4 regions of the Mesorhizobium sp. WSM4819 genome follow, and region 2 is predicted to be linked to each of the others. Evidence: riboswitches for the same ligand, from Rfam matches in the RefSeq annotation. Region 2 holds a riboswitch; each other region holds the start of a gene.
What was found. A riboswitch is a leader RNA that binds a small molecule or an ion and turns the genes downstream of it on or off. The one in region 2 is predicted to bind cobalamin.
Positions count from the first base shown of each region.

Region 1 (2,166 bases), on a different contig from region 2:
CGTCGAACGTCAGCGGTGTGCCGCAGCTGTCGACTGTTACCGGGAAAGCGAAGGCGGCCTGGGCAAGCACCAGAGAGGCAAAAGAGAGTGCGAGGCGTTTCACGGATGTTGCTCCTTGGTTAGATCAGAAGAGGCACGGTTCGGGACTTCGAACACCGTGAGTTCGCGGTCTTCGGTGGGATGGCGCAGCCGAAGCACCTCGACGCCGAAAATCTCGCGGATCAACTGCTTGGTCAGCGCCTCGCGCGGACCGGCGAGTGCCTGCAGGCGGGCCTCGTTCATCACCGCGACGCTGGTGGCAAATGGCGTGACCAGCGACAGATCATGCAGCACCGCCACGACGGTCATGCCAAACTGCGATACAAGTTCGAGAAGTTCGCTGCGGGCGCGCGGATCGAGATGATTGGTCGGTTCATCGAGGAACAGGATTTTCGGCTCCTGGGCGACGGCGCGCGCCAGCTGGGCGCGTTGCCGCTCACCACCCGATAGCGAGCCGATCGTGCGGCCGAGCAGCGGCAGCAGGCCGGTTCTGCGAAGCGCTTCGACGACGATGTCGCGTTGCTCGCTCCTGCGTCGCAAGCCGGCATGCGGGACTCGCCCAAGTCCGACGTAGTCGATCACGGCAAGCCGCGGATCGGGCTGATCGGTCTGGCCGACGACCGCCATGTGCAGCGCCCGCTCGGCGGCCGGAAATGTCTCCAGCCGGCGTCCGGAAAATCTCACATCTCCCGCGCTCGGCCGCAGCGTGCCACATAGCATGCGCAGCAGCGTCGTCTTGCCGGCGCCGTTGGGGCCGATGATGGCGAGGCGGTCTCCCGCCGCGACCGAAAGGCTGACCGCACTGACCAGGCGCTGGCCATTCGCCGTGGCGCTCAGTTCACGCGCTTCAAGAAGAGGCTGGCAGGCGTCCAACTTACCGTCACTTTCTCAATGGCGACGGAAGGAAGCTGGACCGGCCGACAAGAACCGATGTCCACGTCTCCTCCCGGCACACCCCGTCCGGTCAACTCTGCGATGGCAGGTCTCCTGGCTCGCGGGTCCTTGCGCCATCCTGCCTTCCCAGCCTTGCCGGCCAGTGGCATTTCGGATTTTGCTCGCCGCTTACAGTTGCGGGGGCAGCCACGGCCTCGATCCGACGATCTCACCGTGTTCCCTTTTCACCCCTCGCCTTTCGGCTTGGGGACCATCAGTCAGCCACCCTAGTTTTCCGCCAATCCCAGCGCAATAAGTTTCCGGGGTTCGGAGTGCCCCGCGAGCAATGGTCTTGTCAGAACGAGCATACCGAATCTCGTAATGTAATAACGTTACTACCTAAGGACAACGCCTGCTCCCGTCAAGCCCTTCGCCCAACGCCTCCGACTTGCCGACCAGCGTCGCATTGCGCGGTGCGCAATTTCGATCAAACTGCCTCCATCAGGACGCGGCACTATGAGCCGGCCAAATGCACAGTCCCACAGCAAGGAGCCGTATGAACCCGACCGAGAAAGCGCTGTGGTTCGTCGAAAGCCATCTGCCGGAATCCATCTCGCTCGACGATGTCGCCAACAGCAGCGGCGTGTCGCGCTTTCACGTGACGCGGGCTTTCGGCGCGGCGACCGGCCGTTCGGTGATGGGCTACCTGCGTTCTCGCCGCCTGACCGAGGCGGCGCGCAGGCTCGCCGCCGGCGCACCGGACATTCTCTCGGTCGCGCTCGACGCCGGCTATGCCTCGCATGAGGCTTTCACCCGCGCCTTCCGCGACCAGTTCGGCACCACGCCGGAACTGGTGCGCGCGCAAGGCTCGCTCAAAAACCTCGATCTCGTGGAGCCGATCCTGATGGACCAGTCCTTCCTCACCAATCTCGAGCCGCCGCGTTTTGAGACCAGCCGGCCGTTCCTCATCGCCGGTCTTGGCGAGCGCTACAGTTGCGAAACCAGCGCCGGCATCCCGATGCAGTGGCAAAGGTTCGGCCCCTATGTCGGCAACATTCCAGGCGAGGTCGGCGACGTCGCCTATGGCGTCTGCGTCAACGGCGACGATGCAGGCAATTTCGACTATATCGCCGGCGTCGAGGTGTCCGATTTTTCGGACCTGCCGAAGGAGTTTTCGCGCGTGCGCGTGCCGGCGCAGAAGTACGCCGTGTTCGCCCATCGTGACCACATCTCGACCATCCGCCGCACGGTCAA
Region 1 is NZ_JBVVQO010000042.1:51,678-53,843, forward strand. It holds gene AC0L18_RS27695 (ABC transporter substrate-binding protein) at 1-103, opposite strand, end outside; gene AC0L18_RS27700 (ABC transporter ATP-binding protein) at 100-912, opposite strand; cobalamin riboswitch at 1,000-1,203, opposite strand; gene AC0L18_RS27705 (AraC family transcriptional regulator) at 1,469-2,166, shown strand, end outside.
Region 1: it holds a riboswitch for cobalamin, as region 2 does, so the genes downstream of both, AC0L18_RS27700 (ABC transporter ATP-binding protein) here and AC0L18_RS13380 (aromatic ring-hydroxylating oxygenase subunit alpha) in region 2, are expected to answer to the same signal.

Region 2 (2,166 bases):
ACAAGCCATTTGGTGGTGACGGCCGTTCCCGTGGCACTGATCGGCAGCACGCGGAAGGTGACGGCATGATCACCGAGGATATGGTTCCAACTCGTCGGATAGTGATAGAGCAGCAGCGAGCCGATACGGTCGGTCGAAACGCTGTCGGAAAGGTTCTTCTTCACCGCGCGTCGTCCCGTCATCGTGTAGCTGACGGCGTCGCGCAGCAGCGGCGCGCGGGTGGCGCGATACTGCCCGGCCGGATCGATGCGGAACTTGCTCGGCAAGCCCGCCGCCTCGCATTTCGCCCAGTGCGCGAGCATCTCTGGATCGCTGTCGGCGCCCTGCACGCCGGTCACGGTCGGCGCTTCCGGGAATGTCTTGCAGAGTTCCGGATGGTTGCCGGCGCAATGGTAGCACTCGCGGTTGTTCTCCCAGACGAGCTTCCAGTTGCCCTTCTCGACGATGGTCGATTCGAAGGCGATTTTTGCCTCGCGCAGCCGGTGCGGCAGCAGGTAAGGCTCGATCATGGCGCGCATCGGCGCGAAGTCGGCCGGCTCGTTGGCCAGGCAGATAAAGATGTAGCCGGCAACGCTTTCGCAAGCCACCGGCTTCAGGCTGAACTGGCTCTTGTCGAAGCCGTCTGCCATCTGGCGAGCAAACAACAGCCGGCCGTCCAGCTCGTAGGTCCACTGGTGATAGGGGCAGACCAGCTTCGCCGCAGTGCCCTTGTCGGCATTGCAGACACGGCTGCCGCGATGCCGGCAGGAATTGTGGAAGGCATTGATCTTGCCTTGCTGGTCGCGGACCAGCACGACCGGATAGTCGCCGATCTGGGCGGTGATATAGCTGCCAGCTTTCGGCAACTCGCAATCGTGGCCGATGAACAGCCAGTCGCGATACCAGATCAGCTCCATGTCGAGCTTGAAGAAATCTGGATCGGTGTAGAAGGGCTGCTCGAGCGAATAGCCTTGCCTGCGGCCGTGCAAGAGCCTCAGCATGTCGTTGCGCGCGTCCATGTCCTGTCCTCGTGTAAGGACTGAACTGGTGGTGATGGAGGGAGGACCGTTTGCACGCCGGCGACAGGGCCGGACGTGCATCATCCACCTCTTGACCGCCCACCGCGATCAGTCGAGTCTGAAAATCTCGGGCTGGTTTCCGGGCTCTGGAGTGTCCTTGCGGACTCGTCGCGACACCTTCCCAGGCTTGTGGCCCAGTGGTCTCCCGTTGCGACTTGAACTCCACCACCGTTGCGGGGGCAGCGCCGGGTTCTGACCGGCTTCCCAATTCTCCGCTTCGTCGTCACCAAGCGGCACCTGAGATGGCGTGATCTAATCATGCCGGCCGGCTGACTGCCGGCATGAAAGCGACATCGTATCCATGCGGCGCGACACCGCCGGCGAAACCTGCAGGTTTATATCTGCAGGGCTGAAACCCCACTTTGTCGGCGGCCATTGTCGGCTGCCGTGACATCGAATCCGACCCGCGGCGGAGACCAGGAAGGTTAACAGTTTACAAAAGTGACTATTAGCCGCTTCTAAAATCGAACCGAACGGTTCGTTTCTGTTGACAATGCGTACAGCATGCTGTGAACGCAGATCCGCCAATCCGTCAAATCATGAATGGCTAATTTTGAATAAGATATTGAAAACGAACCATAAAACCATGGTAGTAGATGCCTCTGGCACAATTTCAAGGTGTAGATTCTTGGTCCACACGGAACAACTTCGTGATTGGAATCCGCCGAATGGCCTTCCCACATCGGGGCTGTCCGAACGACGCGCGCATCCTCCCAAGACACGCCGCTAGACGGACTGAAGACCAAGATACTGGAGTACTAAAATGAAAAAGATCGCTCTTGCTGCCGTCGCCGTTCTGGCCATCACCGGCAGCGCCTTTGCCGGCAGCGACCATTATGGGTCCGACGCCGCCAACCAGCCGACTGCTTCGGTCGACAGCTCGTATACTGCCTCTGTCCAGACGCCGGCTCACGCTGAAAAGCAGCCCGTTGGCCAGGGCGCCGACCGCAACCTTTTCGGCAACAATTAGCAGCTGGTCCCAAACAGCAAAGTGGCGGTCCGCCACTCGGGATCTGAGGAACTCAGGAGTATTTGAAATGAAGAAGCTCATTCTTGCCACCGCCGCCATTGTGGCCATCTCCGGCAGCGCTTTTGCCGGCAGCGACAA
Region 2 is NZ_JBVVQO010000012.1:38,125-40,290, reverse strand. It holds gene AC0L18_RS13380 (aromatic ring-hydroxylating oxygenase subunit alpha) at 1-998, opposite strand, end outside; cobalamin riboswitch at 1,112-1,314, opposite strand; gene AC0L18_RS13375 (DUF680 domain-containing protein) at 1,822-2,028, shown strand; gene AC0L18_RS13370 (DUF680 domain-containing protein) at 2,096-2,166, shown strand, end outside.

Region 3 (2,166 bases), on a different contig from region 2:
AGCACGTTTTCTTCTTCCGCCGCCGTGGCGACCCGCAAAGCCAGCTCTTCGGGATTGGCGATCGACGGAATGTCGATGACGAACGAGTCGAAATCGTCATGCTCGTGATCGAGCTCGTCATCGTGGTGAGTCTTGCGGCTCTCGATGTCGTCCTCGACGGCAAGGCCGAGGCCGAGCAGCACGGAGGGATCGACCTTGCCCTGCGAGGCCGGCACGATCTTCACCGCGCGGGCGGCGTGCTTGCCGATGATGGTATTGGCGCGGGCCGAGCCGGTGGCCTCCATCAGGTCGCTCTTCGACAATATGATCAGGTCGGCGCAGGCGAGCTGGTCCTCGAACACCTCCTCGACCGGATCGTCGTGGTCGAGCGTCTCGTCCTGCGCGCGCTGCGCCTGCAGGGCGTCCATGTCGTTGGCAACGCGGCCTTCGGCCAGCGCCGGTCCGTCGACCACGGCAATGACCCCGTCGACCGTCACCCGGCTCTTCACCGTCGGCCACTGGAAGGCCTGGACCAGCGGCTTGGGCAGGGCCAGCCCGGAGGTTTCGATCAGGATATGGTCGACCCTGGGCGTCAGCGACAGGATCTGGTCGAGCGCCGGGACGAAATCGTCGGCGACGGTGCAGCAGATGCAGCCATTGGCCAGCTCGACGATATTTTCCTCAGGGCAGGTGTCGATGCCGCATCCCTTAAGAATCTCGCCATCGATGCCGATGTCGCCGAACTCGTTGACTATGATGGCCAGCCGCTTGCCGCCAGCGTTTTCGAGCAGATGGCGGATCAGCGTCGTCTTGCCGGCGCCGAGGAAGCCGGTGACGACGGTGCAGGGCACGCGCGAGACGGAAGTGGTCATATCTGGTCCTTCAAAAGGTCGAGGGGAGGGATGCGGGCAACGAGGCCGCGCTTCAGGCAATCGGGGCGGCCGCGCCATGGCATGAGGCCGTCGGTCGAGGTGGCGAAGAGTTTTGCGCCGGTGATGAGATCGGCGCCGCTGGTCGCGGTCAGGTCGCCAAAGACATAGCTCCAGCAGCCGTCGCGCAGGATAGCGGCGCTGAGGCGGCGCTTGCAGTTGCCGAGGCATTCGACGCTGCGGATACGGATATTTTCGCCAGAGGCGGCGCGGCGCGTGTCTTCGGCCAACAATTCGCCGGCGCGAGGATGGCCGTCGGAGCCGGTCTCGTCACGGCAGGAGGCGCAGACGATCACGGTGACGTCGGCCAGAGCATCATCATCGCCGGGCAATACGCCCGCTGTCTCAGCCGAAAAACTGCTGTCGCGTTCCAAATCAGGCTCCTTGCCCGGAAAACCCGCCAGGCGATCGGATTCTTATGTCCTAGACGGCAGGTCTCCTGGCTCGCGGGTCATCGCCTTGGTGCCGCCTTCCCGGGATTTTCCCAGTGGTTATCGGCCTTGGCTCGTCGCTTACAGTTGCGGGGACAGCCGCGGATTTGAAATCGGATTTCGCACCGCATTCCCTCTTGGCTCCTCCCTTTGCCGAGAGGAGACCGTCTGAACCGGATTTAGGCTTGTGGAGGCAGTCGTGTCAACGCACGTCTACGACGCGGCGAGGGAAACGCTGCGGGGCAATTTTCGCGTCGGCGCTGCCCCTCATTGCCCTGCCGGGCATTTCTCCCCGTATAGTGACGGGGAGAAAGAGCTGGCCGCAACGGCGGCGCCTGCACGCTGGCGATTGGCGAAACCATCGATGATAGCATCCCTCTCCCCGTCTCTATACGGGGAGAGGACGCCGGCAGGCAGGTGAGGGGCAGCGCCGACATCGACCTCACGAAACCGCGACATCCGCCAGAGCCTGGCCCAAATCCCCCGCCGGCGTCACCTCGATGCGTTCCAAGCCGAGCCAACCCTGCATCAGCTGCAATTCCTCAAAAAGTTCGGCGGCGGTTTGCGGCGGCGCGCCGGGTTCGGCATAGGCGGCATGGACGCGCAGCACGCCGGCCGGGCGGTCGGCCTTAAGGTCGATGCGCGCCACGATCCTTTCGCCGAGCAGGAACGGCAGCACATAATAGCCGTATTGGCGCTTTTCGGCAGGGGTGTAGATCTCGATGCGATAGCGGAACTCGAACAGTCTTTCCGTACGCGCCCGCTCGAAGACTACCGGATCGAAGGGAGCGAGCAAGGCGCGCGCCTCGATCTTGCGCGGAAAACGG
Region 3 is NZ_JBVVQO010000005.1:74,227-76,392, forward strand. It holds gene cobW (cobalamin biosynthesis protein CobW) at 1-851, opposite strand, end outside; gene AC0L18_RS06900 (DUF1636 family protein) at 848-1,282, opposite strand; cobalamin riboswitch at 1,321-1,523, opposite strand; gene AC0L18_RS06905 (winged helix-turn-helix domain-containing protein) at 1,782-2,166, opposite strand, start outside.
Region 3: it holds a riboswitch for cobalamin, as region 2 does, so the genes downstream of both, AC0L18_RS06900 (DUF1636 family protein) here and AC0L18_RS13380 (aromatic ring-hydroxylating oxygenase subunit alpha) in region 2, are expected to answer to the same signal.

Region 4 (2,166 bases), on a different contig from region 2:
ATGGAAACAGCGGGACATAATCGTTGGAGCGCGGGTTGGTTGCCGACAGGCCGACCCACCACAGGGCCGGATGATCGAAGATCTCGGACCTGAGGTAGAGCGGCGCGGTGATGACGAAAGCTGCGACAGCCAGCGTCAGCAGCGCCGGCAGCCGCAGAAACGCCAGGCCGAGCAGGCTGGCGAGCGCGATCTCGTGCAGGATGCCGAAGAAGATGAAACTGTCGGGTGTGGCAAGCCTGGTGGCGGCCGATATGGCGAGCGCCGCCCCGCCGACCATGGCGAAGCGTTTCCAGAAGCCGTTCCAGCGGATTTGCTTGCCATGGGCAAGGAACAGGCTGACGCCGACCAGGAACAGGAAGGTCGAAGCGATGCAGCGCGCGTAGAATTTCCACCAGCCAAAGGCAGTCAGGCCGGGATCGGTGTAGCCGAAGAATTCGAGATCCCAGGTGAAATGGTAGCTCGCCATGGCAAGCAAAGCGATGCCGCGGGCGACGTCGATAGCGACGATGCGCCTGGATCGGTCCTGAACGGCCGGCGTAGGAATGGTCATGGTCTCGCAATTCTGATTCAGTGCTGCAAGACGACTATCATGGTTGCCCCGGACAAAAGAAGACAGGGCCCATTGATGCCCAGGGCTTAGGCTAAAGCGCCGTATGCCGCTCGCAGCCAGTGGTCGAGGCCGGCGCCGCCCCTCATAGCCCTGCCGGGCGTTTCTCCCCGTAAACGGGGCGAAAGAGGCTGGCCGCAACGCCGGCTCCCTTCTTGCAACGCTGATGATTGGCGAGACCGCCGATGACAGCGCCCTCTCCCCGTTCTACGGGGAGAGGATGCCGGCAGGCAGGTGAGGGGCAGCGCGGACGATCGGCTTTCAACGTGTCAAGATCGCGGCGTCGAGGAACCAAGCTGGTCTGCCGGCACGGCGCATTCGCGCTGGTAGCTGGCGGAATTTGGTTTGCCGGGCGCGGCGATTCTGCCTATAGTCGCAGCCGTCGTCGGTTCCGTTTTGGAACCAAGAGGGAATGCGGTAGGGGCAAAATTCGCCCGATGCCGTGGCTGCCCCCGCAACTGTGTGCGGTAGTCCTCTCCATATGCCACTGAAGATTTTCTTCGGGAAGAGCTTCTTCGGGAAGGTGGGGAAGGGCGCTGATCCGCGAGCCAGGAGACCTGCCGGCGACAGGAGAACTGACTTCTATGCCCTCGGGTGGAGGGCGAAAGGACAAGACATGAATACCGCTTCCGTCTCGCTCGGCGCTTCCGTCTCCTCGCAGTCGCGTTTCGTGCAGTTGGCGCTTGCTGCATTTCTCGGCGTTTTCGTCATGGGTTTTGTCGGCTTCTCGCATATCGATGCGGTCCACAATGCCGCCCACGACTATCGCCATTCGATGGGCTTTCCCTGCCACTGACGAGGGGCTGACACCATGACACTGTTTCGCAACGTCGTGTTCATCGCGGCGATCGCAGGGCTTGTGGCCGGCGTCGTTCTCGCCTGCATGCAGGCCTACGCCACGGTGCCACTCATCCTCAAGGCGGAAGTCTACGAACAGGCCGGCGGTGGTCACACGCATGACCATGGTTTGTCGCCGGCCGCAGCAGGCAGTAATGCCATGAGCAGCGCCGTGCCGGCTGAAGCAGCCACCGCGGAAGAGGAAGGCTGGGCTCCGGCCGATGGCTTCGAGCGCTTCGCCTTTAACGTCGTTGCCAACGTCGTCACCGGCATCGGCTTTGCGCTGATCCTGGTCGCCGCTTCGGAATTCGCCGGCGGCATCGGCAATTGGCGACAGGGCCTGTTCTGGGGCCTTGCCGGCTTTGCCGTGTTCACGCTGGCCCCGAACCTTGGCCTGCCGCCCGAACTGCCGGCGATGCCGGCGGCCGATCTCGCCCAGCGCCAGATCTGGTGGACGGCAACGGTGGTGGCGACCGCGGCCGGTCTCGGCCTGCTCGCCTTTCGCAAGTCATTGCCGCTGGCGGTGATTGCCGTGGCGTTGATCGTGGCCCCGCATATTGTCGGCGCGCCGCAGCCCGACAGTTTCGAATCGCCGATCCCGGAAGGCCTGCACCACCAGTTCGTGGTGGCGGTGACGCTGACCAATCTGGTGTTCTGGCTGGTGCTCGGCGCTGTCGTCGGCTTGTTGCGCGGCCGCTTGACCGGCACCGCAACCAGCCTGC
Region 4 is NZ_JBVVQO010000005.1:111,353-113,518, forward strand. It holds gene AC0L18_RS07070 (heparan-alpha-glucosaminide N-acetyltransferase) at 1-550, opposite strand, end outside; cobalamin riboswitch at 977-1,186, shown strand; gene AC0L18_RS07075 (CbtB domain-containing protein) at 1,224-1,403, shown strand; gene AC0L18_RS07080 (CbtA family protein) at 1,419-2,166, shown strand, end outside.
Region 4: it holds a riboswitch for cobalamin, as region 2 does, so the genes downstream of both, AC0L18_RS07075 (CbtB domain-containing protein) here and AC0L18_RS13380 (aromatic ring-hydroxylating oxygenase subunit alpha) in region 2, are expected to answer to the same signal.